Regions from separate parts of the Peribacillus sp. FSL M8-0224 genome, predicted to be linked through region 2. Evidence: predicted binding sites of a transcription regulator. Region 2 holds the regulator's gene; each other region holds the start of a gene.

Region 1 (10,902 bases), 770 kb from region 2:
AAATCACCTGCTTCTTCTGCCTCCAGTTTCAGCTTTTCCAATTTTTCCGGTATATGCAATTCTTCAAGATATAGATAAAGGGCTTCACACAATTCCCTGCCATTAGCAGCCTTTTTAGCCCGTTTTGATAGCTTCAAGATGGGCTCGGTAAATAATTGCTTCATTTCATTCAACTCTTGCTCAAGCATCATTTCCTTATCCGTTTGGTTCCGGTCCTCGAGTTCCAGACCGCGGAATCGCCGGTAGGTCCAACGATCTTTGGACGTCCACCCGCTTCCTTTAATGCCGCGTGCCAGCACATAGTTTTCCAGCTTATCTACCTGTTCACGCATCCGATCGTGGTTTTTTTGCAGCGGAAATAGAAGCTCTGTCTTGATTGCACGAAATACCGGTTCATAACGCCAATAGCCATTGATGATCTCCAAAGTCGAACGAATCAGTTCAATCAGAGGATGATTCAGCATCGTCCGCTTGGAATCGACGAACAAGGGAATTTGATAATCCCGAAAAACGGTTTGTAAAATATCTGCGTATGCTTCCCCGTTACGGACTAAAATCGCAATATCACGGAAACGGTGCTGTCTCTGTCTGACCAGCGACAAGATATCCCGGGCAACTCCTTCAATCTCAGCTCTGCGGTTAACTGCCTGGGCGATCGTTACATCAGGTGACTGCTCAAACGTTCGTGCAGGACGAATGGAAAAATAAGTTTCCAGATGATTCAGCCCCGGACTCTTTCCAAACCTTTCCGATCTTTTTAAGATTCGATCTTCTGAAATCGGTATGCCATTCCTCAATCCAGCCTGATATAGGTGATGATAAAGGTTTCCCGTTTGCCTGAACAATTGCAAATCATCCGGAGCATATTGCCTGTAGGGCTGATCTAACGTCAGCGAGATCGTTACACTCCTGCACAGCTTCATCATTTCTTCAACAATCAATAATTCCTGTGGAGTCAAGCTATAAAAACCATCGATATATATATCCGCATTCCTTATATATGAAGACTCTGACATTTTTTCGATCAGCAAAGTGAAATAATCTTCGGAGTCTAAATATTTATTGACCATTTCATCCTCAAAAGCCTGATAGACCAATTCAAGATCATGCAGTTTATCCTGAATGCCGCTGCCGGCCTGTGAGGTTTCAGCCAAATAGTTTTGAATGTCATCAGGTTGGATGCAATACTGCTTGAACTCAGCCAGCATTAGCTCCATCTGTGCAATGAACCCCTGCTTATCAGCAGATCGACTGAACATCTTTAACTCTTCCTTTTTATCATCCATGATCTTCCGTATCAGCATATTAACGCCAACACTGTCCAGATGCAGCCGGCTCATCCCCCCGGTTTCCTGAAGAACGCGCCAAGCAAGCCTGCTAAAACTGAAAACCTGTGTCCGGATCATTCCGGCAAGGCCTGGTGTTTTAATTAATTTATATTCAGATAGAAACGTCATCTGATCAGGAACGAGGTAGATAATTGGATTTCCTTCGGGATCTTCTGCCAATTTAGAGCGGATTTCGTCCAATATATTCGAAGTTTTCCCTGTACCCGATCTTCCCAGTAAAAAACGGAGTGACATCTCTTTTCCCCCTTACAACATAATATCTAGATCCATCATACCAGAAATACTTTCGTCTTTATGACTAGGTTTCTGTTTCCAATTAGATTTACCTTCTATTATTTTACCGTTTCCCTTAAAAAAACACCAACCGTACGTTCGCGTTTTCCCCAAAAGAAAAAGCCCGCATCATACTCGGGCTTCACAATCACTCACCTGTAAACTTAAAATTGAAATCATTGACCGGCCAATATCGAACATCCACTTTACCGACAACATTTTCTACCGGTATATAACCAAAGTGACGGCTGTCAGCACTTTCAAGACGATTATCACCCATGACAAAAAGCTTGCCCTCCGGAACTTTGGTCATATCCGTCAATTCTTTTAATGTAAAATCACCTGTAAAATCCTGTCCTGGGAAACCTTCCTTGAATTTCTCAAGATAAGGCTCATCCACTTTCTCACCATTTACGTATAGCCAATCATCTTTATAACGAATACGGTCACCTGCAACCCCTATAACCCGCTTAACATAATCTTCTTGTGAATTCGCATGAAAAACAATAATGTCAAAACGGTTGATATCATGAATCTGGTAATTGATTTTATTCACGACAAGTTTATTTCCATCTTCAAGGGTCGGCTGCATCGACTTTCCTTCAACATCATAGCTTGAAAAGAGAAATGTACGGATTAAGATGTAAATAACAAAAGCTATCATCGCTGGTTTTATCCAATCGGATAAAGAATTCTTGTTTGTTTTTTCCATCTAGTTCAACCCCTACTGCATTTATATATTAATTTATTGCCCTTCTTCTCTCTTCATGCTTTTATTTAACCGGACTTCCAGTCTTTTCCCCACATACCATAGGATAAAGATGACGATTCCGATAATGATCGTTCGCACAGGTTTATGAATCAATGATACTAAATCGTAACCTACGAAACTGATCGTAAAAATCATCACCGCCTTCCCTCCAACTACTGCAAGTCCATATTGCAGGGTACTGACTTTTGATAGCCCTGCAACGATATTAACGATAGCCGAAGGTGTAAAAGGGAAGCAGAGCAATATGAACAAAGGCCCGAATCCATGGCTCTCAACCCAAACCATCAACCTCTGCACCTGTTTATGCTTTTGCAAAAATCGGAAAAACCTCATTTGACCATATCTTCTAATAATCCAAAAGATCAAAAAGGACCCCGCTACCGCACCAATCCAAGAAAATAAAAACCCCCACCAGAGACCAAATGCCGTTGCATTGGCAAGCACGAACACCACTAAGGGCAAAAAAGGCAAAAAAGCTTCCAGCATCGGCAGTAAGATCCCGGGAATTGGACCGAATGAGCGATATTGCTGAATAAGTGCCGATATATGATCAAGTGTAAACCACTCACGTATAGTATCCAAATCCATAATTATCTCCCTCGACATGCTGCCATCAAAGCAGCATAAACTTATTAAAAACCGTTTATTTTAGATATATCACTTTCCCCCGAAATTGCAAGAATTATTATCCATATATCTTCATACTTTCCCTATCTCCGGAAAACATAATCTTATTAACGAATATTTCTAGATTTATCAAAACTGCTTGCATAACCACTGAAAATACATTAGGATAAAAACGGAACAAATGTTCTTATTTTTACGGAAGATACATATTAGTATTAAAAACGCGCTATTTAGAAAGGGGCGGTCATGATGACCCGCATTCCAGAAGGTGACCGAAATATGATTGAAAAAGCCATCTACCTCCCTATGGTTATTACAGTCTTAAACCGGGATCTCAAGGTCATCGAAATTAGTCCGTTTAAATTAAAAAGGCCCTATTCGGAGCTAGTCGAACATATTTTAAAAGTGGTTCAAGACGAACTTGCCGAGGTACGGCGCTATTTGCGCAAAGAGAATATTAAGGTTAGTGAAATCAAACGCGATGAATCCTTCACGATGTATTGTTTTTTATATAAAGGATACGAGGAACATCATAATTATTTCAATCCCCGCCTTCGCAACAAAACCGAAGACTTGTTATGTTATTACTTTTTCGAAAAAAAACCCTCAAGGGATTAACGGGTTACAACGGAGCCTTCCGGAAGGATACAAATTCCCTTGGACGTAAAAAGGATGACCATAAAAAAGCACCGCATCTCTCCTGGCATAAAGGTAAGGGAGTCTTTCATGATCAAGATCGATTAGACTCACTTACCTCCATTCCCCTGTTTGAATATTCCATAACATCATAATTTAATTGGCTAGTTCAAACCATGGAGTCATCTCCGTGAAAGATTACTTTTCGATCAAGGCATAACCTATGTAATCAAGTGCATACTGAATATCCTAACAATTTTAGTTTTAAGATTCCTTAAATGAAAGTTAATTACATGCTCCATGACAAAGGTTGGAGTGGCACCCGTTATGATCGACTCATCATATTGAAGAAAAGGATAGGAAAACAGTCAGCTTCGACAAATCGATGTAAAAGTAACCAATATCATGATCCGCCGCAGAATGTAACACGTATCCCATGATTTGCCCTGATCGATTGCCATCAACCAATCCCTGCATCGAATGAATGGAAATTCCTTTAGGACGATGGGACGCTTAAAAAGCCCATGCTATTGGATCAAGCTCTATCATGTCGGATGAAATGTCTGCCATGGATTTCAGATTTCAGATAGATAATATCTTCTTCTGAAAATACCTTTTACATTTAACTGCGTTACTTCAAGTTCCCTAGTTATGGCATCCTTCATTAAAAGTTTGCTGTATGCATAGCATCGCCTTCGTTCTTGATGATTAAACGGCAGAAAGTCGAAGCTGCCTGGTATGGTATACTATCCTCTTCCCTATTATAGGAACCGAGGACTGCCATAGCCGCTTCTCCTCTTCTTGTTACACAAGCCGTTTGCACTTACTGCTTACTGAATTAAGGCAACAGTTTCGACGAAAATGTCCTTAACGATTAAAAGGCTGGCCCGTTTGTTCATTATTAAGCGACATTTTAATTTCCATTCATCTATTATAACTATACGTCTAAACTATCATTTTAGTGTCAGTACAACGTTATTGAGAAAGATGTTAATTGCATATCCATAACTAGTATTATCTACTAGTAACACCCCCTTTATATTAAACGTATAAAGCAAAAAGAACTTCCAGAAAAACAAAACCATTTGTGAAATACTGAACAAAAGATACATCATCGGTGTCTTTCATATTATGTATTAAGGAGCCAATCATTAAGGAAACTTATACCCATCCCTAATTTCTTATGATAACCATGCAATGTTTTATTTGCATGGTTTAATTTGTAGCCAAAAGGGTTCCTATCTAAATTTTAAAACAAAGTTGGTTGGAACAAAAGGTGCAAACGCGCCGAGGAGGCTCTCGGACCGCCCGCGGAAAGCGAGTGCCTGGGGGGGGTAATCAACGTTTAAATTGTACAAATCCTAAAAAAACAGTAACAATCTCTTTAACAAAATATTTTGTTGGTAATACTAACTTTCTACGCAGCCTGCTCCTTTAATATATGCCAACTTCACACTCTTTTCTGAGAGGAATAGATTTTTTAGTGATTGACTCTTTAAAATAATGGTTTTCATTTTAATTCAAGAGATTAATCATAAATACCCAGGATCATTTTCCCTAAACATAAGCCTAGACGATATTTCCCTTTTTTTACCACAAATAAAAATCGTGTCCATATTCCCATATTCCCATTTTTCCGGTTACACATGGTAAATTATTAACCGGAGGGGAAAAATGAAGAAAATAAATATTCTACTGGTGGCTGTTCTTGTTTTATCTTTATTCACTGGACTTAAAACAACTGAGGCAGCCTCAAATGTAAAGGTACATTTTATCAACGTTGGACAAGGAGATTCAATCGGGCGGCAGAAGATGTCGTTGTAATAATGTGCTAAATATAGCACCCCGAGAAATGGTAACATTTTCTCCTTGGGACAGTACAGTGTCTGGGACCTAATCCCTCCCCTGCAATGAGAATTACCTCTTATTGTACGGGTCAGCTTGGAGGGTAAGAAACGGGGAAGTGAGCCGAAAGGATTGTAGGCAACAGGCAACTCTGTATGGTGAATAGGAACCTATGGTTAACGGGTCATTCGTGAAGTTGAGATGGGTGAGGAAAGTACACCGCCTATGGACGAAGAATCCTTGACAAGTCCATTTTATCCCCTGCTTTTGTATGGATTGAACGGAAGTAGAAGTCAATAGATGGCTGACTAGTGAAATAACGCTGTATACGGGATTTCGCGGATAAACACAGACACAGATTGTGTAACCATTTGAAGACAACCTAAAGGCTCCTGTAACGTGTTACAACGATAACCTGCAAAGGGCTAAGAATTGAGGATGGTTGAATATCCTACGACATTCTTAGTACCGAAAGACACATCGGATTAGTCCGCGACTGGTAAAAGTGAACCAAAAGTTCCTTTGAAAGTGTTGATAAACACGAGGGAATAACCCAGTTACACCTACATTGAAGAATGTAGGACAGTCCCTACGCGGTGACGCGAGTAATCCACGGTTCTTAATGGGTTGAAGGGTCTGCTGGCGAAAGATGTGAGGTTAATCCTAAGCAATAATTAACGATGGACTAGGAGGCGAAGCCCCGTGTTTCAAGCTACGGAAAGAATTGCTTATTTATCCAAGGTGGCAAAAGAAAAACCTGAATTGAGATTTAAAGATTTATATAACATCATTAAAAGACCTGAATTCCTCTTGCACGCCTACTACCAAATTGCGAGAAACAAAGGTTCAAAAACAGCAGGAATTGACAAAATTACTCGCAGTGAGTTAGAAGGAAATCTAGGACGTACAATTCAAGGGTTGTCGCAAGAACTGCACGACCAGAATTATACGCCACTAGCGGTTAGAAGGGTTGAGATACCTAAAAGCAGCGGTGGCAAACGACCTTTAGGAATACCTGCACTCAAGGATAGAATCGTGCAATCGGCAGTCAAACTTTTACTAGAGGCTATCTATGAATCTAAGTTCTCTGATTCATCTCACGGTTTTAGACCAAAAAGAAGCTGTCAAACAGCTATCAATTATATCACCGTAAAGAAATATGATTGGGTTATCGAAGGGGACATCAAAGGATGCTTTGATAATATAAACCACGGCAAATTGCTGGAAATACTCAGGTACCGCATTGCCGACGAAAAGCTTATAAACCTAATTAATAAATTTCTTAAAAGTGGATACCAATTGGGATATGGCATCGAGGGAAAGTTACCGGTGTTCGTAACCAAACAGGGAACCCCACAAGGTGGAATAGTAAGTCCAATTCTTGCAAATATATACTTAAATGAGTTTGACAAGTATATTGAACCCAAGCTGCTGAATTTTCCAGAGGACGAGTATAAGCTTAAAAGTAGTGAGTACACATACTACACAAATAGACTACGCGAAATCAGGAAAGCTATTCAGAACAATAAATTCCCCCTCACAATAAGTGAAAGGAATTTAGAGGAAGAATATAATACAAACTCGACCTACATTGAAAATAGCCTAGAGTTGGAGGATATATTACTTAAGACTTTGGATGAACGAAAGAAATATTCCTCCAAAGAAATTGAATATAAAACCCTAAACTCTAGAGTCCTCCGCCTAAGAAAGTACCTAAAAGAGGATAACTATCCAATAAGAATCTTCTCTAATGGTAGACCAAAGGGCTCCAAGGTGAAAATCAATAACAGGGAAGAAGCCGTGAAGAAAATCAGAGATTTAAAGAAAGATAGAAATAAAAGTAGCTTCTATGACAAGGAGAAATACTTCCAAACAAAAACTCTAGGATACGTCAGATATGCCGACGATTTCGTGATACTTATGGGCAACTACAATAAGAAAGCAGCCATCGAGCTCAAAGCAGAAATCTCAGAGTGGTTTACAGAATCGTTAAACCTCACACTAAGCGAGGAAAAGACGAAAATCACTCATTCAACAAATGGTTTCACTTTCTTAGGGTATGACATCATTAAACGCCCAAACGAAAAGGATAGAATTGGATACAGAGATACGTTTTCGCGGATATATGTTCCTAATAGCCGGATAAAGAGAGCGAAAGAAAGAATCGACTTTCTGATTCAAACACACTTTAACAGCCCACCAAGTGATTTGATAATAAATCTTAATAGATTCACGAGTGGCTGGAGTAACTACTACAAGATAGCCAACAATTGGCATACAATAGCTAGTAAACTCTACAGTTATTTATACTGGAAAGTGTTGCATTGGCTCGGTAGGAAATATAAATGCAGTATTCCACAGGTATGTAGGAAACACGTAAAGAGTATTGTTGCATTCGGAAACAACTGGAAGCGAATTGTAGATTATGTAGAAGGAAAACCAATTGTTTTAAAACAGTTTAGAGACTACAAATATACAACTCCTTACGAAATTGCTACTAAGATAATGAGTTCTAATTCAGGAATAACCGGATACCAAGGAACAGGCGAACATTATGATATATTGACCGCAAGCATAATATGGAGCGGTGGTTCACCAACACACCGCATACAACTGGAGGAAACTCAAGGTGCTATATGTTGCGAATGTGGTGATAAAGAAGGACCATTTGAAGTTCACCACATCAGAAAAGTCAATAGAAACAGGAAGAAAAGAGTCCTGGATATAATCAAAGCAAGTAACGATATTCCTAAGATGTTACTCTGCGTTCCCTGTCACAATAAGGTACCTACCACTTAAGAACAAATTGGGTAAAAGAGATTAATCGTGAGCCGTATGCTTCGAAAGTTGCTCGTACGGTTCTAACGGGGGCTTGGGAAAAACACAACTTGGTTGTGCGTTCTCATTCTACCCAATCTGATACAAACCGGTAATGAAAACGTTTTAATCGATGGCGGCGGTAAAGGAAAGGGCGACGAGGTTGTTGCCTACCTAAAAAAACAAAAGGTAAAAACACTTACTGCATTAGTTTCCACTCACCCAGATGCGGATCATGTTGGCGGTCTTGCTCATGTGATTAAATCGATTAATGTAAAATCTGTGTATGCCCCTAAAGTTTCACATACTACCCAGGCATACAAAGACTTTTTAACGACTGTTAAGAAGAAGACGCTTACAATAAAAAAAGCGAAGACGGGAGTGGAAATCAACACTAAAGCAAAGGATAATTCCCTTAAATTCATTGCACCTGTTAAGGACTATGCTAAGTCTGACTTAAATAATTGGAGTGCTGTCCTGTTGCTTAAACACGGCAAAAAAACATTCTTGTTTACAGGTGATGCCGAAGAAAAAGCAGAGAAAGATATGCTGGTTAAAAAACTGGTACCAAGTGTGGATTTACTTAAAGTAGGCCATCATGGTGCAAAAACATCGACAAGTTCAGCTTTCATTAACAAAACAAAACCGAAATATGCTGTAATCAGTGTAGGGAAAAATGGCTATGGGCACCCTACTTCCACTGTTATAAAACGGTTGAATTCAGTGAAAGCCAAAACTTATCGCACAGATAAATCAGGTAACATTATTTTTACTTCTACAGGTCAGAAAATTACTGTAAAGACGGTGAAATAATTGGTACAAGGAATTATTGATCGCTTCGAAGGAAAGATCGCTGTCGTTGAAATCGATGGTGGTGACATGAAGGATTTCCCTAAAAGTGCTCTTCCCAAGGGAGCAAAAGTAGGAGATATGCTGATTATCGATGGTGATACCATCACCATTTCCAAAGAAGGAACTGAAAAATTAAGAAAAGAAATTGACGATTTAATGGATGAATTATTCGAAGATTGATTCCAGGGCCCTTCTTTAATAAGAAGGGCTTGCTTTAAATTTGAATATTCCCGTTTGCATTCTCCTCTGATTTTTCCCCTGAACCCCCTCTTATCGCGGTATATACTTTGAGATTACCTCTGAAGCCTTGACTCCATTAGCATCAGTGAACAGATAAAAGGATTTCCTCTTTGTTTCCTCAATCCTCTGGATCAATTTCGTTTTTAAAAAAGAGGTCCGGTGCAGCTGGTTTTCGAAAGAGCTGCATGACACTGCTATATCGATGGTTTGTCTATTCCTGAATGTGATGGTTGTATGTTTGGAATCCAGGCGCTTATAGGATACCACATGCTCATGTGATAACCAGATGCATTGAGGACGTAACGGAGATGTAGTTGGAAAGAAGAATATCGAACTGGTCGGATCAATCGCGATCGGTGCTTTATGTGTGATGTTTATGAGCTGTTTCGTGCCTTGCTTGCGTCCTTCATAACTTGATCCGAAGAACTCGCAGCTTTTCTTTATTATTTCCATAGGTTTAAACGGGGAGATGAACTCGTCCTCCATTTCAACGATACGGGCATATATTTTACTGCCGTAATTAATTGGCGCAACCATTAGTGTATGTGGCGTGATTTCATATTCCTCGATGATTCCCTGATTGTTTTCCTTCATTTTTAATCCACCTCTTCCTCATTGCTAAACATCGCTATCACTTTCCAAAGCTTATATTCTTAATTGCTTGTACCCTTCCATTCCTGTCCAAGAAAAGTGAAGGGGGATAGTAAATGTATGTTAAATTACTCACTATAATAGCATAACCCTTAAACATAAAAAGCAAGTTCACAAAAAATTTAAAATTCTTTTATTTAGTGGCTTTTTCGTCACCTAAACGACACATTCTCTATCATAATTTAAATTTTTTAAATTTTCAGTTGATTTTATCCGCTCAAATCCATATAATAATAAAAAGGGTCAGGGGTGGTAACTTTGAAAAATGAAAAATCTTATTCAGAGTCAGTGAAGTCCTTATCAATGAGCGAAATGAAAAACGATGCCGTGGTTCAGGAAATGTTAATTGATATGATTATTCAGGAAGCCGTCCTTACTACCAAAAAGAATCTCCTTGCAAAACAGATCGATGATGCCTTGGATATAAAAAACAAACCTTTATTCTTAAAACTAAGTTCTGAAATGAACGTTTTACTAAAACAATTTGGAAATTAACATTCATGATCAAAAAAGCCTCCCATAATGTCGGGAGGCTTTTCTTATTATCATCACTCTTTATGAAACATACCCATGACCTCGGCAGTTTCGGTTATATTAACAAAAGCATTCGGATCCACTTCTTTTATCATCGTTTTTACATCTGTTAACTGATAACGTGTAATGACTGTCATCATTACTTTGCTCTTTTCTCCTGAATATGCACCTTCACCATCCATGACTGTAATTCCACGATATAGGTTGGTCAGGAGCTTCGTTTTCATTTCGTCACTCTTTTTGGTAACGATCATCAATGTTAATTTAATGTGATTGGAATGGATCGTATCGATCACCTTTCCTGCT
Region 2 (10,902 bases):
CATTACATTAAGTATGGCCGGTAAAGTTAAGCAAAAAGATGCAAAATTTTTAATAAAGAATCCAATGAATGATAAAAAAAGACCAATCAGTACAACATTTTTGGTTCATCTGATAGATGAAACCGGTAATGAAATTAGTGAAAAAAACTCAATTAAGGCAATGGATACTGAAAATTTTACTGGCACCCTTCCAGAAGTACCTAAGTCAGGTGTTTATAATGTAACAATAGATGTTAAGGAAAAAAATGTGGATGGTACCGAAAGAACCCGGACGCTGATTCGTTCGGTCTATATTGAGAAATAGCGAAATGCCTTCTCTTAGTTGAGGAGGCATTTTTTTATGAAATATGAGGTAGGTGCGAAATGGTACGGGTAACTAGGGAGATGGTAATTCCGCCAATGTAAACAGCCGTACTCCTATATAAAAGTATTAATTCAACGGGTGTTAGGTGGATATATTTAGGAGTGAGTTCCCTGGAAATAAAGATTTATGCTTGGTAATGAAAGATCTAATGAGCAAGGAAACATTCATTAAGCAAATTGCTCCTTATGGCCAGAAAATTAAACAGGACATATTGGTGGAATGACTTGGTCGATCTAACCTTATTAAAGTGAACCAAAGGTTAAAAGTGAAATTAATTGTAAAGGGGGGATTTTAAACCCTCTTTTTTTTATTTCAATGAGCTTTCTTCCAAAGTACATATTACCAGAAAGGCGATGGTCTAACTTTCATCCGTTATAAAGGATGTTTAATTTCCCATGAAACTAGATTCTATTAAAAAATATTTCAATATCTACTCTTTCAAATGCATATTGAGAGAATTCTGGACATAAATTAAACAAACAAAAAAAGCGCGGGAAGCGCTTTTAGTGTATTTGTCTATATAAGCCTATTACTTTTCCAAGTATCGAAACATCTCGTAAAATAATTGGTTCCATATTTGAGTTCTCAGGCTGAAGCCTTATGTAATCCGGTTCCTTAAAGAATCGTTTTACAGTGGCTTCATCATCTTCCGTCATCGCCACGACGATATCTCCATTATTGGCACTGCTTTGTTGTTTCACGATGACATAATCTCCATCATGAATTCCTGCTTCAATCATACTTTCACCCATGATTTCCAGCATGAATACATGGTCATCATGTGGAACCATGCTTTCGGGAAGCGGAAAGTATTCTTCAATGTTCTCAATAGCTGTTATCGGCATGCCCGCTGTTACTTTTCCAAGTAACGGCACGTTCACGACATTGGCTTTGGGAATATTGTTCGCTTCCTCCAAATTCATTATTTCAATGGCCCTTGGCTTGGTTGGGTCACGTCTAATAAGGCCTTTACTTTCCAGGCGGGATAAATGTCCGTGTACTGTTGAACTTGATGCAAGTCCCACTGCTTCGCCAATCTCCCGTACGGAAGGCGGATACCCTTTTTGGCGAACCTCTTCTTTAATGAAATCAAGAATATCTTGCTGCCGTTTTGATAGTTTTGTCATTTGTGCACCTCTTCCCCAATGTTCTTTGCTACATTATAGCATGGCCCCCATCTCTATACAAACATAAGTTCGAATTTTGTTGTTGACTGAAACAAACGTTCGTATTATAATTTGATCATAACATACGAACGAACATTCGCTTTGGAGGGATTATTATGAAAAAATTATACAAAAATTATATTTATACGATTCTATTAGCGGGATCAGTATTCATCTTTTCAATTTTATTCTCTTGTACATTGAACAATGATCAAAAAAAGGATTTCCTTTCTATAGAAGTAAGCGAAGGTGACACCCTATGGGGAATTGCCGAAGAATATGAAGAAACAAATTTGACAAAAAAAGAATTCATTGGTTGGATAGAAGAGAATAATGGAGTCAGTGCGGATTCGATAAAACCTGGACAAGTCATTGTCATACCGGTTAAAGGGGAAGAACTTGTCCAGAATTTGGCCAGTGAGCAGTAAGTAGTAAAGGTAGGGTATTATGAAGGCGGTAATCTATTGTAGGGTCAGCACCGAAAAAGAGTCACAGGAAACATCATTGGCAAGGCAGGAAGATGAATTAGTCAAATTGGCTGAAAAGATGGATGTGGAAGTTGTCTCCATTATAAAAGAACAGGCAAGTGGTTATGAGTTGAATCGGGATGGCATTTTTGACATGCTCGAACTATTTAAAACCAAAGAAGCTGAAGTCTTATTAATCCAGGACGAAACAAGACTGGGAAGAGGGAATGCCAAAATAGCCCTTTTCCATGTCATCCTTAAAGAAGATGTGAAAATTTATACGCTCTCACACGATGGGGAGCTGGAGTTATCGGATTCGGATGCCATGGTCATCCAGATAGTGGGCATTGTAGAAGAATATCAAAGGAAACTACATAATCTTAAAATAAAGCGCGGAATGATGAGAGCCGTTGAAAAAGGGTACCGTCCTCAAAAAAATCTTCACAACCAAAGGAATTCCACTGGAAGGGACCGTATGGAGATTCCTATTGAAGAAATTATTAAACTGCGTGCCAATGGGTTGACATTCTCAGAAATCGCAGCCACATTAAGGGGCTTTGGATACAATGTATCTAAGGCTACTGTGAACAGGCGTTTTCTCGAACATCGAATGAATACAAAGGAAAGTAAATCATAGAACTTGTAATTTCGCTTTTTTTTTAATACCATGACAATATCCGCAGATTATGAAGGAGCGAAATTATGTTATCAAAAGAAAAAATAGCCCGTATAAATGTACTTTCTAAAAAGGCAAAGGCTGAAGGCTTGACGGAAGTTGAAGCGAAAGAGCAAACCCAATTGAGAAGTGAATATTTGGAAACATTCAGAAAATCCATGTCCGACACGTTGGAGCATGTGAAAGTCGTGGATCCAGAGGGTAATGACGTCACTCCTCAAAAGATAAAAAATATAAAAGAAAAACGAAATTTACATTAATGCTTGGATTCCTCTGATGGAACATTCCATTTGAGGATTCTTTGGCATTTTGGAGTAAAAAGAGAGTGCATTCATGTATGTATTCTCCTATTTAGTTTAATCTAAATAGGGGCTTCTCTTATTTCTAGAAAATTTTAATATTGAGGCAGTAAATAGTGATTTTAGTTGTGATATTATGCTTGTCACTATAATATAAAGAGGTACATTACAGGAAGGGATGTTTTTACAATATGTTAGATAAATTAGATGCACTTTCTATCAATACGATTCGTACATTATCAATTGATGCAATTGAAAAGGCTAATTCCGGCCATCCAGGTATGCCAATGGGGGCAGCGCCAATGGCGTATAAACTATGGACCGAATATATGAACCATAACCCGAAAAATCCAGATTGGTTTAATAGAGATCGCTTTGTTCTTTCAGCTGGACATGGTTCTATGCTGTTATACAGCCTTCTTCATTTATCGGGCTATGGCTTATCTATCGATGATTTGAAAAGCTTCCGTCAATGGGGCAGTAAAACTCCAGGACATCCTGAATTCGGACATACGGCTGGTGTAGATGCAACTACCGGGCCGCTTGGACAAGGTATTGCAATGGCAGTCGGGATGGCAATGGCTGAACGTCACTTGGCTGAAAGCTATAACCGCGATTCTTATAATGTGGTCGATCATTATACATATAGCATTTGTGGAGATGGAGATTTAATGGAAGGTGTTTCTGCAGAAGCCGCTTCATTAGCTGGACATCTACAACTGGGAAGACTTGTTGTTTTATATGATTCTAATGATATTTCCCTTGACGGCGACTTAAGTCAATCATTTAGTGAAAGCGTAGCAGACCGGTTCAAATCTTATGGATGGCAATATATCCGCGTTGAGGATGGCAATGATCTTCAGGAAATTGCTAAAGCGATTGAAGAAGCGAAAACCGACGATGCACGCCCAACATTAATCGAAGTGAAAACGGTTATTGGTTACGGTTCACCAAACCGTTCAGGTAAATCTGCCGTTCACGGCGCTCCGCTTGGTGCAGATGAGCTTAAATTGACAAAAGAAGCATATAAATGGACATTCGAAGAGGACTTCCATGTACCTGAAGAAGTGTATTCACATTTCAATGAAGCTGTTGTTGATGCAGGTGCTCAAAAAGAAGAAGCTTGGAATGAATTGTTCAAAAATTACAAAGAAGCACATCCTGAGTTAGCACAGCAATTGGAGCTTGCCATCAAAGGTGAACTGCCTGCTGATTGGGATCAGGAAATTCCAGTCTATGAAGAAGGTAAAACATTAGCTTCCCGTGCTTCAAGTGGGGAAGTACTGAATGCGATCGCCAAAAAGGTCCCTAGCTTCATTGGGGGTTCTGCGGATTTAGCCGGATCTAATAATACTGCCATCAAAGGTGAGACAGATCTATTACCTGGTAATTACAGCGGCCGTAATATATGGTTCGGTGTACGTGAATTCGCTATGGGTGCGGCTTTAAATGGAATGGCACTTCATGGTGGCTTAAAAGTATACGGAGGAACATTCTTCGTATTCTCTGATTATCTACGTCCTGCCATAAGAATGGCAGCACTAATGGGACTGCCTGTAAACTATGTATTCACTCATGACAGCATTGCTGTAGGGGAAGACGGACCGACTCATGAGCCAATCGAACAATTGGCATCATTGCGCGCTATGCCTAACCTAGGGGTAATCCGTCCAGCTGATGGCAATGAAACGGCAGCAGCCTGGAAAGTGGCTATGGAGTCTACAAATAAACCAAATGCTCTTGTTCTGACTCGTCAAGGGTTGCCAACAATAAAGGGCACTTCCGAAACTGCGTATGAAGGTGTTTCAAAAGGTGCTTACATCATCTCTGCTTCTAAGAAAGAAGTAGCCGATGCATTACTTCTTGCGACTGGTTCCGAAGTGAACTTGGCTGTGGAAGCACAGAATGCTTTAGCGAACGAAGGAATTGATGTTGCGGTAATCAGCATGCCATCATGGGATCGATTTGAAACTCAATCAAAAGAATATAAACAAAGCGTAATCAATCCGGCAGTGAAAAAACGTTTAGCTATCGAAGTGGCTTCACCGTTTGGCTGGGATCGTTATGCAGGTGATGAGGGTGAAATATTGGCCATCAATCATTTTGGAGCTTCTGCACCAGGCGGTAAAATCATGGAGGAATTCGGTTTCACTGTAGAAAATGTAGTTGCCCGTGTGAAAGAAATGCTTAAATAACAGTAATGCGGAACTGACACCAACTAGATTGGTGTCAGTTTTTTTATCAAAAAATCCTATTATACATATTGAATGTGCTTCTATACTAAAGGAAATCTTCCATTCGACAAAAAAAGAAGAAAATTTCTCCAGCAAACAACATATCTTTTTAGTTTGTCAATATATAATGAGAATAAATAAATTTCGTTTAAATGTGTCAGTTAAAGGGGAAAGTCATCAATAGTGGAAAATAGTGGACAGGTTGCTGGTAGTTAGATGTTTTCGTGACCAAAATAGGAAAGCTAGGAGGCATTGGCTGATGAGAACCTATCAAATTTATTTAATCGAAGATGAATTTGCCCATCATTATTATGGAAGAGAAAAGCTATTTTTCAATTTGTTTTTGGAATATATTCAAGCAAGGGGCAGACTGAAGAGTATTTTGCAAAAACAAATCGAATATGTCACCAAAAAAGTCCCGATTATCCAGTTGCAGTTTGCTATTGAACAACGTTTGCAAAAAAAGATGAATTATTGGACTCAAAATGGAAAATACTATTTAGAAAAAACAAACGGATCAAGTAAAGCCGTTTTAATCATTCAGAATGATTCCATTACTCTTGAAGCTGAAGGAGACTATGAAGCGGAGACGGCTTTCTTTGAAAGTATTCGAAAATATGAAGCGAGTTTTCTGGCCATTGATTTTGAACATGAAAAATACGGTTGGTTAAAACCGATAAAAGAAAGAAAATTTGTCTAAATGGGGGACTTTTCGGTAGCGGGTATTGTATAATAACCTTTGGTCTAGTACACTGATGTTAGACAACATGAAGGAGGAAATAGTATGTGGGTTTACATTCTAGTTGGCGTACTGGCATTGATTGCTGGAGTAGTGCTGGGATTTTTCATCGCTCGTAAATACATGATGGATTACTTAAAGAAAAATCCGCCAATTAACGAACAAATGTTGAAAATGATGATGATGCAAATGGGTATGAAACCATCCCAAAAGAAAATTAATCAAATGATGAGCGCCATGAATAAACAACAAACAAAATAAGATAGCATGAAACCTTGATATATCAATGTTCTTGGAAGATTGGATGCAAAATTTTATATAATATCGAAATGGATTTAGTCTGAATCCTTCCACCGATTTTATATAAAATTTTGGTTTATCTTTCATTTTTGTTTCTTAAGCCACTTTTTTCTGAATGAATGTTTCAGAAAAGGTGGTTTTTGTTTTGGAAGGGTAAGGTAAGTCCTCAATCTATGTGAGGGCTTTTTTATTTGGAAAGTTAAAACGACAAAAAATTATACTTGTCCACACTTTCTATCAAAAGATGCATATACAGTATTAAGGAGGGTGGTTAGAATGATAAAAGACCTTGTAAAAAAATGTAAGGTGTGTTTTCCCATATGTGAACTTAAATTTGAACACAAATGTAAATTTAAAGACAACAAATGGGAATCAAAATTCAAATTGAAATCTAAATGTAAAAAATAATAAATCTTTTCTATTAATCTTTTTATTTAAGCACTATACAATAATGAGTTAGTGAATATAAAATTGATTAAAGTAATCATCCGAGTAATCGGGTGTTTTTTATTTGAATGTTTGTAAATAGAAAAACCATTCATGAAGAAAGAATGGATTTGTTGTCAATTTAGTGTATCTATAATTAAGGTTTAAATAATATCACCGAGTCTTACTTTAAGGATCTTTAACATGGGCAATAATAAAAGCGTAAAGTGGGGGTTTCACTGCAATACTAAATCGATCAAATATAGTGGAGGAAGCTGTTGAGGTTTTTGAGTTGACTTTTTCAACTGTAAATATTAATATTACAGTAATCTCCTTGAGGAGGATATGTAAAGTGAATAGTGATTTTACAATAGCTGTGCATAGTTTGGTCTATTTAGCTTATCTACCAGATCATATGGCAAGCAGTGAGTCCATTGCAGAAAACGTTTGTACAAACTCGGCTAGGATTCGGAAAATGATGAGCAGCTTAAGAAAAAAGGGATTTGTTAAGACTAAAGAAGGTGTGGGCGGAGGCTATATTCTAGACTGTAACCCTGAAGAGGTAAGTTTGGCGGATATTTATATAGCGGTCTCACATGGAACCCTGAAACCAAAGTGGTGTACAGGTGATCCGGAGAAAAAATGTGTCATATCTTCAAATACCCAGGTAGTCATGGATCAAATATTTGATGAAGCTGAATTATATTTCGAAAAATATTTAGAAGATATAACTCTCAGCACATTTTTGGAAAAAATTAAACAATGTCCGTGATATTGATTTAGTTTTTTCTTTGCACAAAATGTATATTTTATTAATACAGTTAATAACTATAGTTTCAATAATAAATGAACATAAAAGGGGTGCTAAGGAAATGGTTGAAAATAATCTGTTCAAAAATGGGGATTGGGTACAGGGAAAATCAAGAGATGGGGAACTAATCCATGGTTTCGTTGAAACCGTAAGCGATAATCGAGAAATCATTAAAGTGAATGTAGTTGAAAGTGACAATGAAAAAGCGGTTGGGAAATCGATTTGGATTCCGAGTAAATGGACTGAAAAACTGCCGGATCTAGAAATAAGTAACGAAGCTCATCTTTTGGCCTTAATTGATTTGGCTTTACTTTCTAAAGATGAAACATGGTTTATGGAGTTATCCGGTAAATTGGAATCCATCAAAATCCACCCGAAAATAACTGCCCGGAAATCAGAGGTTCAAATCCCGGGAAATAGAATCGCAAAACTTGATTTTAAATAGATGTGAGTAAAGATCATAAATATTTCGGATAATACAAGGAGGAAATGATCATGACAATAGAACATGTTACAGATGATAATTTTGCTAGTGAAATCAAGGAAGGCTTAGTATTGGTTGATTTTTGGGCACCATGGTGCGGTCCGTGTAAAATGATTGCCCCAGTTCTTAATGAAATCGATGAGGAAATGGGTAATCAGGTTAAGATCGTTAAACTTAATGTGGATGAAAATTCAGATACGACGAGCGAATATGGAGTGATGGGAATTCCAGCCCTTATTCTATTCAAAGATGGAGAAAAGGTAGATCAAGCTATTGGCTTCCAGCCAAAAGAAGCCATTTCGGCATTAATCGCAAAATATGCATGATTATAATCATAATACGCGGATGATATTGTGAATTAAGGACTTATACCAACCAACATGGTGGGTAACTAAATGGAGGATTACTAAATGAATTCTAAATATACACCATTATTTGAATCGTTCAATTTAGGAAAGAAATTAGAAGTGAAAAATCGATTGGTGATGGCACCTATGACAAATTTCTCTTCTAATCCTGACGGGACTGTAACCGACGCGGAAGTTAACTATTATGAACGTCGGTCAAGCGGGGTCGGTATGGTTATAACGGCATGTACTTACGTGACGGCTAATGGCAAAGGTTTCCACGGGGAATTTGGCGGAGATCAGGATGAATTGATACCTAGTCTAAGTCGTTTGGCATCAGCGATTAAAGCGAAAGGGGCAAAGGCAATTCTCCAGATTTTTCATGGCGGCCGAGAGGTTCCACCCGAATTGGTAAATGGTGATGTTGTCAGTGCAAGCAATATCCCATCGGAAGGTGAAGGGAAAGCAGTTCCACGTCCACTTTCTGAAATGGAAATAGAATCGATCATTCTCGACTTTGGTGAAACCACCAGACGTGCCATTGAAGCGGGATTTGACGGTGTCGAGATTCACGGTGCAAATGGTTACTTGCTACAGCAATTCTTTTCGCCGCATTCGAACCGTCGTGAAGACAAGTGGGGCGGTTCTCTTGAAAAGCGCCTGACTTTTCCATTAGCGGTTGTGGATGAAGTGAAAAAGGCGGTTGCCAAACATGCCAAGGATCCGTTCATCGTAGGTTACCGTTTTTCACCGGAAGAACCGGAAACACCAGGAATCACCATGGATGATACACTTGCATTAATTGATGGGCTTGTAACAAAGGATCTGGATTATCTTCATGTTTCATTAATGGATTTCTGGTCGAAAGCAAGACGGGGAACCGACGTTGACCGACCTCGGATAGAGATCATTAAAGAACGTATCGGAGATCAAGTTCCATTAATTGGTGTGGGTTCCATCTATACAGCAGATGATGCGATCAAAGCATTGCAGTCGGGGGTTCCGTTAATCGCATTAGGGCGTGAAATAATAATTGATCCGGAATGGGTACAAAAAGTGGAACAAGGCAGGGAAGCTGAAATCGTGACCAAAATAAACAAAGAAAATCAGCAGCAACTTGATATTCCAGACCCATTATGGCAAGCGATCATCCACTCTTCAGGATGGTTTCCGGGGATTGAATAAATAAACGTTCTTATATTAGTGAAATAAAAAATGCATAATGGTTTTCATATAACCCCGGATAAGGAACTCATATAAAAATGTTCCTTATCCAGGGTTATTTATGTTTATAGAAGAGTCATTGAAAAGAGTAAAGAATCTATATAGTTATTTTTAGATTGAATCCTTGAAAAGAAAGAATAATTGAGTGTTTTTTCCAACTGTTTATTTCTAAAGGCAATATAAAAAAGAGCACCCAATTCGAGTTATAGAAGAATATAATAATCATCGTTATCAATAGGGCTAAAGAAAAGGCCCTGGTACAATACCGGGACCACTTATTAGCTGCTTAGGCACTTTTTTTATTGCCCGTAAATAGGGGCACAGTTCATCTATACGACGAGGGCTTTATCTGTAAGTTTATTTTTTTGTCTTTTTCTCTCGTATTTTAGAGGGCAGATTAAATACAAAATGGTAACCAAAGTAGAAGTATATTAAAAAAAATAATGTATATTGCCATCCGGAAAACACTACATAGAATCTAATAAAAAAGTATACTAATCCAAGTAAAACGAAGTTTATTATTTCTAAATGATAAAATTTAATTTTAAACAATTAAAAGTTTATCCTTCCATTTCTAGGTTTATAATCGATTCCGTCAAGGTATATAGCTACCCTAGCTCCAATATCAAAATATACAATAGCATAGTTTATTGCATAAACAGCACTAACAGCAAGAGCAGGTGCTCCCCATGCAATTAATCGACTTTTAACTGTTTTAGTAAAAACTCTTGCTGCTTCTTTCTTCCCTTTCTTAACAATAAATGCTTTCACAGAACCAGCAGCTACTCCAAACACTGCCATGTCCAAAGCCACATTAATACCAACAGCAACTGTTTTATTTGATAAACTCAGGCCTAATCGCTTGCTCATCCCACTTATATTGCTTCCATTTTCAGAGTATAAATCAATTACAGCTTCTTTCACAATATCAGCTTCGCTTGGTGACATGACTGTTATATTCTCATCTAAGGATTCATTAAATACTTGAAGTTCTTCTGCCGACATCTCTTCTATGCTTGGAATATCTTCAAACATCGCTTCTTCTTCGGGAGTGATTTGCTCTATAACACCATTTTCATCGAAATCATATTTTAGTAATGAAGATATTGTAGCATAAGAGATTGGGCTTGCACCATTTTCGAAGATAGCAGTAACACGAACGTAATAGTAAGGACTTTTTGAATAATCGTACATACCATCGACTTCAAAAGCTTTTTTGTATAAAGAAGTTGGATCAATAGATAGTTCCATACCAGATCCATCTCTTAAGTAATCAATCATACCAGTCTCTATATGTTTTGGAGTAGGGAACATTTTTTTGCCTTTAGTTGTCCATTCAGTTATATCACCGTTAACAGTAAAGTA
Region 3 (10,902 bases), 1.4 Mb from region 2:
ATTTGGTGCAAAAACGATTGCACGTGCTACGCTGGCTGTCATTGGAGGGGCGATCATTTACCGAATCGTCGTAACCTTGGCACTTCGCGTTGAATTCCTTGAAACGGGAGATGTTAAATTAATTACGGCACTTATTGTGGTCGGGGCACTTGTCATTCCAAAAATTTCCGATAAACAAAAGGAAAAAACCCGGAAGAAAAGGCGGCTTAAAGAAATACAGATGCGTCATGATGGCACTTTACCGAAAGGGAGGGAAGAATATGCTTCGGTTAAATCAGATTTATAAAGTGTTCAATGAGGGAACACCAGATGAAAAGCTAGCCCTTGGAAATCTGGAACTGCAGATGACAAAAGGTGAATTTGTAACAGTAATCGGTAGTAATGGAGCAGGTAAATCGACTTTGATGAATATGATTTCCGGCAAGATTCTCCCTGATGCCGGTGAAGTCATCATCGATGGTGAAAACGTATCGGCCATAGAAGAACATGCCCGTGCAAAAATGATTGGACGCGTTTTTCAGGATCCCATGCTGGGTACTGCACCGCATATGACGATTGAAGAAAATATGGCAATTGCCTATGGCAGAACCAAAAGAAGAGGTTTAGGCTTTGGGGTGACAAAAAAACGGAAAGAACTTTTTAAAGAATGTTTGGTCACCCTTCATTTAGGCTTGGAAAACCGGATGACTGCAAAAGTGGGATTATTGTCAGGAGGGGAGCGTCAGGCACTATCACTGCTGATGGCGACCTTCACCGATCCTAAAATCCTGCTTCTTGATGAACATACTGCAGCGCTTGATCCTTCGCGGGCAGAACTTGTTACAAACCTGACGAAGGAAATCGTCGAAAAGAACCAATTAACGACGTTGATGGTGACTCATAATATGCAGCAGGCAATCGATCTTGGAAATTCCCTGATCATGATGGATAAGGGACAGATCATTTTCGAAGCCAGAGGCGCTGCAAAGCAGAAGTTAACCGTCGAAAAACTGCTTAACGAATTCCAACGCATCAAAGGCGAAAAAATGATCAATGACCGTGCAGTGTTGATTTAAGATGATGAAAAGGCCCGACCCAGTTGAGATTAATCTTGGGTCAGGGCCTTTTTATTTTGGGGTAATTAATAAGATCAGGTCCTATTTCTGAAGAAATGCTTTGCCTAACAAAAATGGTTATTTGTGGGGTGCTCATGAAAAATCTTGATAATAGATGTCAATCGCTGTCGGCTGTGCTCCATGATGAACTATCGTTCTTTCTGTTTCCGAAAATCATTTTTATGAATGGCCTTTTCTTCGTCTTTTTAGTGGCAGCAGCTTCTTCAGCTGCGAGGAAATAATCAAAGTGCTGGCCCGTTGGTGTTTCCAACGCTTCGATACGGGCTTCAAGCTTTTTAACGAGTTTGTGCATTTCTTCCATTTCACTTCTGTGCTGTAAAAGCTGATAGGATACAACATCGTCCGCTTTTGTTTTCAGGCCATTTTCAAGCCTGATGACCCGTTCAAGCAGTTGATCATGTTCTTTATTCGGTTCGGAGTGTTTCTGGATGGTTGCTTTTCTAACTTTTTTCTCTGAGATGCTGACCTTTTGGAGAATGATGCCCTCGTTCAGCTGATCTTGGATTTTTCTCAATAATGCAATGTCTTCATCCGAAAACTGGTAGTGGCCAAGCTGATTCCGTTCTACTTCCATGTTCAATTGGGTGACCCAGCGTTGAATCGTACTATGGGAAACATTCAGTAACCGGGCAACTGCACTTGTATTCATCGAGATTCCCCCTTTTGCTTGTTGAATTCGATAAGTGTGGGGGAATTCCTTTACAGATGACAAAACATGTATTCATTCGGCAAAGAAAGTGGAATTCCTACGTAATTTGCATGAGGGTCAATCCAAGGTGGATTCCCCGTGCAACTGCTTTTTGCAAAGTGGTGAGCAGTGTTAGGAACTTTAAGAAGCATTTGCTATGGTATGGGTGATGGTCAATCAAGCTAAAAAGGGAAAAGTGATCCAGATGTCGAATTTACCCTTAAAACATGGAAAAGGAGGACTAGCATGAACAGGATCAACATTATAACTTTAGGTGTCAGGGATATTACTCAATCATTAAGGTTTTACCGGGACGGGTTGGGATTCCGTACATTGATTAAAGAGGACGCTCCCGCAATCGTTTTTTTTAATAATGCCGGTACGAAACTTGCTTTGTATCCTTTAGAGGAGCTAGCAAAAGACATTAATGAGATGGAACCGCCTAAGAAAAATGGTTTCCCGGGTCTTACGCTCGCTTATAATGCTAAATCCATTGAAGAAGTGGATGAAGTGATCAACAAGGCTGAAAAGGCTGGGGGAACGATCGAGAAATCACCTCAGCATGTTTTTTGGGGAGGATACAGCGGATATTTTTCAGACCCCGATGGTTACTATTGGGAGGTTGCGTATTCGAAGGACTGGAGTTTCGATGAAAATGATATGCTGATTATAAAGTAACGCTCACTTCAGAAGGTTTACCCTTTATAAGATGTATGGATCATATAAAGGGCTGTTGCCTGCAACTGCTGCAGGAGTGGCCAGGCAACAGCCGATCATCATCATGCGGCTTACTGCGAAACTACATATTTGGCCAGTTCTTTACTTATTTGATTGCCCATTCGCTTCGATTGCTCTGTCGCTTCTTGTACACAGGCAATGAATGCATCTTCCACTTGATGTGCTTGTAGTGCCTTCAGACCTGCTTCAGTCGTTCCGCCTGGTGAAGTTACTTCCTTTCTTAGTACGGCAGGCGTTTTAGGTGATTTCTGTAACATGTCGGCTGCACCCATCAATGTCTGGAGAATCAATTGCTTAGCGGTTTCGGAATCGAGCCCTATTTTTTCCGCTGATTTTTCCAATGCCTCGACCAAGTAATAAATATAAGCAGGACCGCTGCCTGATAAGCCTGTTACCGCATCTAGCTGGGTTTCTTCGACCACTGCCACCGTACCCACCGTTTCAAAAAGGGTAATCGCCGTTTGTAATTGCGAATCTTTCGTATGACAGTTAGCCGCAAGGGCCGTTGCTGATTTTCCTACAGCTGCCGATGTATTAGGCATGGCACGGACGATCGAAAACCGCTTGTTGGCGATTCCTTCCAAGCTTGTTGTATGAACCCCGGCAACAACGGAAATGAACAGCATTTCTTCACGAATGTATTCTTTTATTGATTGCATCGTTTCTAAAATATCTTTCGGTTTCACCGCCAGTACGACAAGGTCTGCATCCTTTACTAATAACTGCAGTGATCGTGTTGCAGTTACACCATATTGGTCCTTTAAATAAACGAACCGATCATCATTTGATTTATTTGTTACAAAAATATTTTCTGGTTCAATTACCTGTTGGGTCACCAGCCCCGAAATGATTGCTTCTGCCATCGATCCAGCTCCGATAAACGCGATTTTTTTCATATTTCCCGCTCCTTTTTCTTTTGAATTTTCGGCCATTTTATGAAGGCTGTTTTCACATACTTTGTTGCTATTTACCAGGTAGTGAGTTGTGGTTGATTTCCCTTCCAGATGCTCGCTTTCCTCGGGGCGGGCGGTGAGCCTCCTCGGCGTAAACGCCTGTGGGGTCTCACCTGTCCCGCTGCTCCCGCAGGAGTCTCGCACTTCCGCTCCAATCAACCTTAAATAGTTTCGTTTAAAAACAACAATCTTTACGAAAAGAGCCTTTATGAAAAACAAAAAGACCCCTCATCCAATAAAGGACGAAAGGTCTAGCTTCCGTGGTACCACCTTTGTTCAACTTTTCCATAATAAATAAACAGAAAAGCTGCACTTGATTCCTCTAACGCGGGAATTACGTCAGGTTTTCCTGAAGGCTCATAAGGTAGGTTCAATAATGAGGGGGCGATGAAGCCTTTCAGCACATTCCGAGCTTCACTCTCTTTACGCCATCAATAATTTACTTGGCCTTAATCAAAGCCATGCCGTCTTTAATTACTTGTGATTATGAAGGATATATCAGTACTCTGTCAATGATAATATATGCATGGACGATAAAAAATAGACATGAATTATGTGAAAATAATGACAGTAATTTAAAATACATGTAAAATGGTAATTATACATGATAACTATACTTAGAATCCTGGTTAGCGTATAAAAAGATTTATATAAATATAATTTTCTAAGGTGGAAAAGATTATGGCGAATTGGAATGGAGATATTGCGAAAATTGCTTTGCCCACGCCGTTTGCAGTGGGTGATGTGAATGTTTATGTCGTTAAAGGGGATGCTTTAACATTAATCGATACCGGCGTGAAAACAAAACGTTCAAAGGAAGCCTTGACTAACGGTCTTGGGGATTTGGGTCTGAAACTGACTGATATCGAACAAATCATTTTAACCCATCATCATCCCGATCATGCTGGTGCACTCGATTTCTTTGAAAAGGATATCCCGGTTTATGGACACAAAAATAATCAGCGCTGGCTTACTATCAGTGATGAGTTTCTTGAAACCCATAATCGTTTTTTCCTTGATTATGCCAAAAAGTTCGGAGTGGCAGAAGAACTGAAAAATAAACTGATCCATAACCGCGACGAAATCCGTTTCCTTAGTGAACGGAAACTGCATGGATATTTGGCTGAGGGGGATGAGCTCCCTGGTCTTCCAGGCTGGAAAGTGATCGAGACTCCAGGGCATGCGCAAAGCCATTTATCTTTTTACCGGGAAAGTGACGGGATCATGATCGCAGGCGATCACTTGCTTGCCAAGATTTCGCCTAACCCATTAATGGAACCACCTTTACTCCCTGGAGGCATGAGGCCTCGTCCGTTACTGCAATATAATGCATCACTTCAAAAATTATTGGATTTCCCCATATCCACTGTTTACTCAGGACATGGATCTGAAGTGGCAGGAGATGCAGTTGCAGACTTGATTCAATATAGATTCGAGCGGCAGCATAACCGTGCCATGCAGGTGAAAAGCATGCTTCAAGATAAGCCTTTATCTGTCTTTGAAGTGTGTCAGCAGCTGTTTCCGAAAGTATACCTTCAGGAAGTGGGCCTGACACTTTCGGAAACGGTCGGTCAGCTGGACTATTTAGAAGACTTGGGTGAAGTCCAAACAGAAATCCAATCAGGGGTCATTCTGTATTCAATCGCTTAATGTTCGCAAGGAGGCCGCTTTTTTTGAATAAGTTACAAGGTAAAGTTATTGTTATTACCGGTGCTTCCGGAGGGATTGGCAAGGAAGTTGCCATTCAAAGTGCAAAACAGGGAGGCCGTCTCGTCCTCTTGGCCAGAAGCATGGATAAATTACTGCTGCTGAAGAATGAACTGATCACCCAATATGGGATTGATGCATATGCCTATAAGCTTGACGTTGCAGACACGGATCAGGTGACAAATGTTTTTAATGACATCCATGAGCAAATAGGTGAAGTGGATGTGTTGGTCAACAATGCTGGTTTCGGCACGTTTAAAGAAGCGCAGGATACGGAATTAAATGAAACGAAAGCAATGTTTGCTGTCAACGTCATTGGCTTAATGGCCTGCACAAAGCTGGTTCTGCCGTATATGAAGCAGAGGAAATCGGGGCATATCATCAATATCGCTTCACAGGCCGGTAAAATCGCCACTCCTAAATCAACATTGTACTCTTCTACCAAGTTCGCAGTTCTTGGCTATTCAAACGCACTTCGGCTCGAACTGATGGAAGATCATGTTTTTGTGACCACCGTCAATCCTGGCCCTATAGAAACGAATTTCTTTAACATTGCGGATGAATCAGGTACATACTTAAAGAACGTTGAAAAATTCATGCTTAAGCCTGGAGATGTCGCTGCTAAAATCGTAGCGGCGATGCTGACCAACAAGAGGGAAATCAATCTCCCTGGCTGGATGAATTTAGCTGGGAAATGGTATAACATGTTTCCGAAGGTCACCGAAACATTAGGAAAAAAAGCATTTTTCAAAAAGTAGGCTAGTCTTTCGATACCAGACGAAAAATGGTCCAATAATAGGTAAAGGGGAATGTCGATGACATTCCCCTTTTGATTTAACCGAAGTTATCATTTGAATGGGTAACTATTTCATGGGGAGTCCGTCTATTTCTATTAGGAGGGATTTTCATGAAGATGATTGTAAACCTTTATATATATTTATTCGTCGCCCTTATTCTGGGCAGCTGTCAATCCCCTGATTGGAACATGGATGAATCCATTGATAAAGGGGAAGAAGGTTTCATTACGGATCTTGACGATAAAAGGATTTTGATTAAAGGGACGTACTATAAGGTGACTAATGATACATATATTCAAGATCAACATGGTAATGACCTCGATTATTCCGAACTGGAAATAGGGATGAAAGTGAAACCATGGCACCGGGGCGGGGTGAAGAAATCATTTCCTGGGAAAGCGGAAGCGGAATTGATTCTTGTTTTGACGGATGAAAACAGCTTGGCCGAACAAAGGGCGGTCATTGCTGCTCTCGATCATGTCAGCAAAGCGGAAAGTCAGCGATTCATGGTTCTCGAAGTCGCCCATTTACCTTCAGAGCATGTTTATAATATCGAAATGATGAATCGTTCCAACTTGGATTCTTCATTCATTGTGACAGTTGAGGATGTAACGGATGAAATATTATATATAAAATAAAACAACCGGACTGAATCACTTTGAATTCCGTCCGGCTGTTTGTCCTGGATTTTATAAAGTTTTCGCACCTAAATATTTTGGTTTCCAATAAGAATTATCCATATCCGTAATGGTTATTCCTTTGGAAGACGTAGCACTAATGAATTGACCATTTCCGATATAGATCCCAACATGGGATACTCCTGTTCTTCCAGAAGAAGTATCAAAGAATACAAGATCACCCTTAGCTGGTGAAGATACTTTTAAACCCGTATTGGAATAGAGCAAGGATGTTGTACGCGGTAAGGTAATTCCTTGAGATTTCTGGAATACGTAATAGACGAAGCCTGAGCAGTCAAATCCAGTTGGTGTTGTTCCGCCCCATTTGTAGGGTTTGCCTATTAAGGTTTTTGCATAGCTGATCAAGCTAGTATTATTGACATTATAAACACCAAGCGCATTAAATGTGTTACGGCCGGCAATTCCGTCGGCAGTCAACCCTTTGGCTTTTTGGAATTTTTTTACTGCAGATACAGAATAGGTGCCGTAATATGTAGTCAGTGAACCTGAATATGTGAAATAACCTTTGGTTTTTAATAGTTGTTGTAGTTGTTTGACATCACTATGTGTCATTCCGGGTCTGAGGGTTTGGTCTCCAATATTGGCAAAGGCTTGCAGTGGGGTTAGCATCATGGCAGATGCAACAGCAGCTGAAGCGATCCATTTCTTCATAATTTTCATTTCCTCTCTATCTATCTCTCTATTATTTCTTAACAATATTATCCTACAATACCATTATGACAAATAGACATAATTTTGGTTACATTTTCATTACAAAAAAATGAGCATTAAGACTGGATTCCAAGTAGACGAAAGCCTGTTGAAAAGGGTGGGGGGATTTTAAAAGACTAAGCATATGGACCTACTTAAAATTATTCAAGCTACCAATTAATCTTTTTCAAAAAAACAATCTGGATGCTAAGTTTAAATTTGGTATTTTATCCATTTTTAGTATCTATTATATTTTTCAAGGAAATTACAATAAAAAGTAGAAATTTGTATGAAAACTTCCATTGAATAAGAACGTATATTCGGTTAAAGTTATGAATATAATAAAGCGAACGTATATTCTTGTTAGGGTGAAGAAATGATGGATTATGGGACGATGCCGAAACAATCAATTATGTGTATCGATATGAAAAGTTTTTATGCAAGCTGTTCAGCGGTCATGCTTGGTCTGGACCCGCTTGATTGTTATCTGGCGGTGGTTGGTGATTTGAAGAGGACAGGGAGCATTGTGCTCGCGGCTTCTCCAAAGATGAAGAAGGAATTTGGCATCAAGACAGGTTCGCGGATGTTTGAGATCCCGAATGACCCGAGGATTGTCGTCGTTGAACCTAAAATGGCGACTTATTTAAGGGTTTCGACGGAAATCACCCGCTTGTTCAACCGTTATGTGCCAAAAGAAGCGATTCACGTATATAGTGTGGACGAAAGTTTTGTGAAAGTCGATGGTGCCGCTTCTTTATGGGGAGATGCCCGCATGATAGCTGAAAAGATAAAAGATGAAATTGAACGGGAATTACAGCTCCCCTGTGCCATTGGAATTGGACCGAACATGCTCATGGCAAAACTTTGCCTTGATTTGGAAGCCAAACATCAGGGGATTGCAGAATGGAAGTATGAGGATGTGCCAAGCAAACTTTGGCCGATTTCCCCGCTTCGTGAAATGTGGGGGATCGGCAGGCGCGTAGAAAAAACCCTTCATGGAATGGGTATATTTACGGTTGGGCAGCTTGCCAATTATGATCTTGAATTACTTGAAGCGAAGTTTGGAATTATGGGCAATCAGCTTTACCACCATGCCTGGGGAATAGATTTATCCGATATGGGGGCAGCGATCATCGAAGGGCAGGTCAGCTTCGGCAAAAGTCAAATCCTGCTGCGGGATTATAAGGATGAGCATGAGGTAAAGCAGGTCATGCTGGAAATTTGCGAAGAAGTTGGAAGAAGGGCACGCACCCATCGTAAGGCAGGAAGAACGGTGAGCCTAGGCATTGGTTACAGCAAGGATGAGTTTGGCGGAGGTTTCCATCGTTCGCGTTCGATTAATGAACCGACCAACATCACGATGGAGTTATATAAAGTTTGTCTGGAGCTTTTCCATGAGAACTATAAGCAAAAAACGGTTCGAAGCATAGAGGTCAGACTCTCGAATATTGTGGATGATAATGAGATGCAGCTGACTTTATTTGATGCTTCGCGCTGGAAGAAGCGGGAATTGAGTTACACGGTTGATCGAATCCGCCACAAATATGGAGCCAAATCGTTATTGCGTGCCGTTTCGTATACAGAAGCAGGTACAGCCGTATACCGAAGCAAGCTGCTTGGTGGGCATAAGGCGTAAGGCTGACTTTGAAAGGAGGGAAAAGAATGATTCGTGATCGCGGCCGTATCAAATGGACATCGATGATGTTGCCGGAACATGTGAAGATGCTCCGGGATTGGGTGGTGGAGGATGGCTATGAAACGAAGCGCATCCTGGATGAGCAGCAACTGGAAGAAATGAATGCGGTAATGGGGGAAGCGATGGAGGAAAGAAAGGATGTCACGATTGCTCATTATGAAGGAAACCGGTATCAGCTGTTAATCGGCAGGATCCATTATTATAATGAGCTCACCCAAAAGCTCCATATCGTTGACCGGTTTGAGCAGGCTCACTATATCAGGCTTTCCGATATAGCGGATGTAAGGATAATGGAATGATGAGTGGAAGGGCTGTTCCCCAAGGGACAGCCTTTCATTTTCGAAACGGCATCGTGATGAAAGGACTGACGTGATATAAGAGAATCGGCATTTGTTAGAACGGTCCATGAGGAAAGTGATTTCCGTGAGGGCAGATCTTGCATAAGGAAGCAGGCAGTTTCGTTAACAGAAACGTTTTTATCGTTTATAATGGGGGAATGCAAAGACATCGGGAGGCAGCAATCATGTATATTGAATGGACGGAAACAGCGGCTGAGAAAATAGCCGGTAAGGTACAGGGACAAGAAGGATATTTACAGTTGAAATATGATACTGATGGCTGCGGCTGCGTGGTAAGTGGTGTGACGGCGCTATGGTGGGTCAACGAACCTGAAGAAGGTACCGAAAAAGTGGAAACAAACGGAATTCCGCTATATGTGGAGAAATCAAAAATGATTTTTCTTGATGAAGTCATGAAAATAGACTTTGTTGCGGAAGCGAACAGCTTTCAATTAAAAAGTCCGAATCAAATCTTAAATCCGAGGATGAGCTTTTTTAATAAAATCTAACTAAAAGCAAAAGAGGGGATCGTGGATACCCTCTCTTTTCTTCTCAGACAAGTTTTAGAAACTGATCGATTTGATCTTCATATTCTTTTGGATTTTCATTATAAGATTGAGCGTGGGCCCCTTTTTTAGCGATGTACAGCTGTTTTGGGCCCTCTTTTGCTGCATATAATTCCGCTGTCATGGAAGCGGGAATGAAACTGTCATTTTCACTATGGATGAAGAGCACGGGTTTTCGGATATTTTTCATATAATCGATTGGGGACACTTCATTGGTCCAATATCCGTCACGGAGTTTGATGAACGTACGCCCGAGCGGAAATACGGTCCAAGAAGGAACTGGGACTTCATGCTTGAGCTGGTGTTTGATCTGATCCTCGAAGTTTGAAAATGGACAGTCGGCAATGTAAAAATCAGCACCATCTTCAAGCATTCCGGCATATAAAAGCAGGGTTACGGCCCCCATGGATTCTCCATGAATGCCAATATGAAGGTCGGGCCCTTTGCGTCTTTTCAATTCATCGATTACGGCCTTCAGGTCGAATTTTTCATAATGTCCATAACTGCTCGTCTTGCCACCGGAATCCCCATGCCGGCGGTGGTCATAAATGATCGCATTGAAGCCCCGCTTAAGAAAAATGTTCATGTACTTAATCGAATTGACTTTGTTCTCCGTCACACCATGAGAAATGACCACCCACTTTTTGGTGTCATGCGGTTCGATAAACAAGCATTTCAAGGAATATCCGGATGGTGACGATACCCAAATTTCCGATTTAGGCAGATTATCAAAATCCTCCGTGATCAGGCGTTTAGCCATGATTTCACGATTCTGGATAAAATCATCTTCCTTCTTTTTCATGTACATGATCCGATTGGAAAAATAAAGGCCGACGCCGATGATATACGCTAGGATTCCAGCCAGTGTAAACCACCATTTCTTCATGAAAGGACCTCCTCGATTGATTTTCTTTAT

The links. The regulator LexA, encoded in region 2, represses DNA repair genes until DNA is damaged. The targets are predictions, from matches to a motif close to CGAACATATGTTCG.
Region 1: addB (helicase-exonuclease AddAB subunit AddB) is a predicted target of LexA. The motif match lies at 1,711-1,724, and genes of this name have one in related genera.
Region 3: MKX49_RS14730 (Y-family DNA polymerase) is a predicted target of LexA. The motif match lies at 7,696-7,709, and genes of this name have one in related genera.

The regions. Positions count from the first base shown of each region.
Region 1 covers NZ_JBBOOJ010000001.1:890,136-901,037, reverse strand. Annotated here, with positions in the region: gene addB (helicase-exonuclease AddAB subunit AddB) at 1-1,583, opposite strand, end outside; gene lepB (signal peptidase I) at 1,771-2,334, opposite strand; gene MKX49_RS04325 (TVP38/TMEM64 family protein) at 2,368-2,982, opposite strand; gene MKX49_RS04320 (hypothetical protein) at 3,271-3,639, shown strand; gene MKX49_RS04315 (hypothetical protein) at 5,332-5,481, shown strand; gene MKX49_RS04310 (reverse transcriptase domain-containing protein) at 6,205-8,301, shown strand; gene MKX49_RS04305 (ComEC/Rec2 family competence protein) at 8,395-9,132, shown strand; gene MKX49_RS04300 (DUF3006 domain-containing protein) at 9,133-9,351, shown strand; gene MKX49_RS04295 (competence protein ComK) at 9,442-10,005, opposite strand; gene MKX49_RS04290 (IDEAL domain-containing protein) at 10,321-10,557, shown strand; gene MKX49_RS04285 (YitT family protein) at 10,611-10,902, opposite strand, start outside.
Region 2 covers NZ_JBBOOJ010000001.1:1,664,707-1,675,608, forward strand. Annotated here, with positions in the region: gene MKX49_RS08085 (esterase/lipase family protein) at 1-304, shown strand, start outside; gene lexA (transcriptional repressor LexA) at 868-1,491, opposite strand; gene yneA (cell division suppressor protein YneA) at 1,647-1,958, shown strand; gene MKX49_RS08100 (YneB family resolvase-like protein) at 1,978-2,634, shown strand; gene MKX49_RS08105 (DUF896 domain-containing protein) at 2,700-2,933, shown strand; gene tkt (transketolase) at 3,164-5,167, shown strand; gene sirA (sporulation inhibitor of replication protein SirA) at 5,466-5,906, shown strand; gene MKX49_RS08120 (YneF family protein) at 5,991-6,206, shown strand; gene MKX49_RS08125 (RrF2 family transcriptional regulator) at 7,024-7,443, shown strand; gene MKX49_RS08130 (IDEAL domain-containing protein) at 7,544-7,927, shown strand; gene trxA (thioredoxin) at 7,978-8,292, shown strand; gene MKX49_RS08140 (NADH-dependent flavin oxidoreductase) at 8,377-9,498, shown strand; gene MKX49_RS08145 (hypothetical protein) at 10,090-10,902, opposite strand, start outside.
Region 3 covers NZ_JBBOOJ010000001.1:3,080,788-3,091,689, reverse strand. Annotated here, with positions in the region: gene MKX49_RS14775 (ABC transporter permease) at 1-286, shown strand, start outside; gene MKX49_RS14770 (ABC transporter ATP-binding protein) at 261-1,055, shown strand; gene MKX49_RS14765 (MerR family transcriptional regulator) at 1,213-1,764, opposite strand; gene MKX49_RS14760 (VOC family protein) at 2,050-2,481, shown strand; gene proC (pyrroline-5-carboxylate reductase) at 2,592-3,713, opposite strand; gene MKX49_RS14750 (MBL fold metallo-hydrolase) at 4,176-5,144, shown strand; gene MKX49_RS14745 (SDR family NAD(P)-dependent oxidoreductase) at 5,168-5,959, shown strand; gene MKX49_RS14740 (hypothetical protein) at 6,109-6,636, shown strand; gene MKX49_RS14735 (C40 family peptidase) at 6,688-7,347, opposite strand; gene MKX49_RS14730 (Y-family DNA polymerase) at 7,763-9,022, shown strand; gene MKX49_RS14725 (YolD-like family protein) at 9,049-9,381, shown strand; gene MKX49_RS14720 (iron-sulfur cluster biosynthesis family protein) at 9,606-9,929, shown strand; gene MKX49_RS14715 (alpha/beta hydrolase) at 9,973-10,872, opposite strand.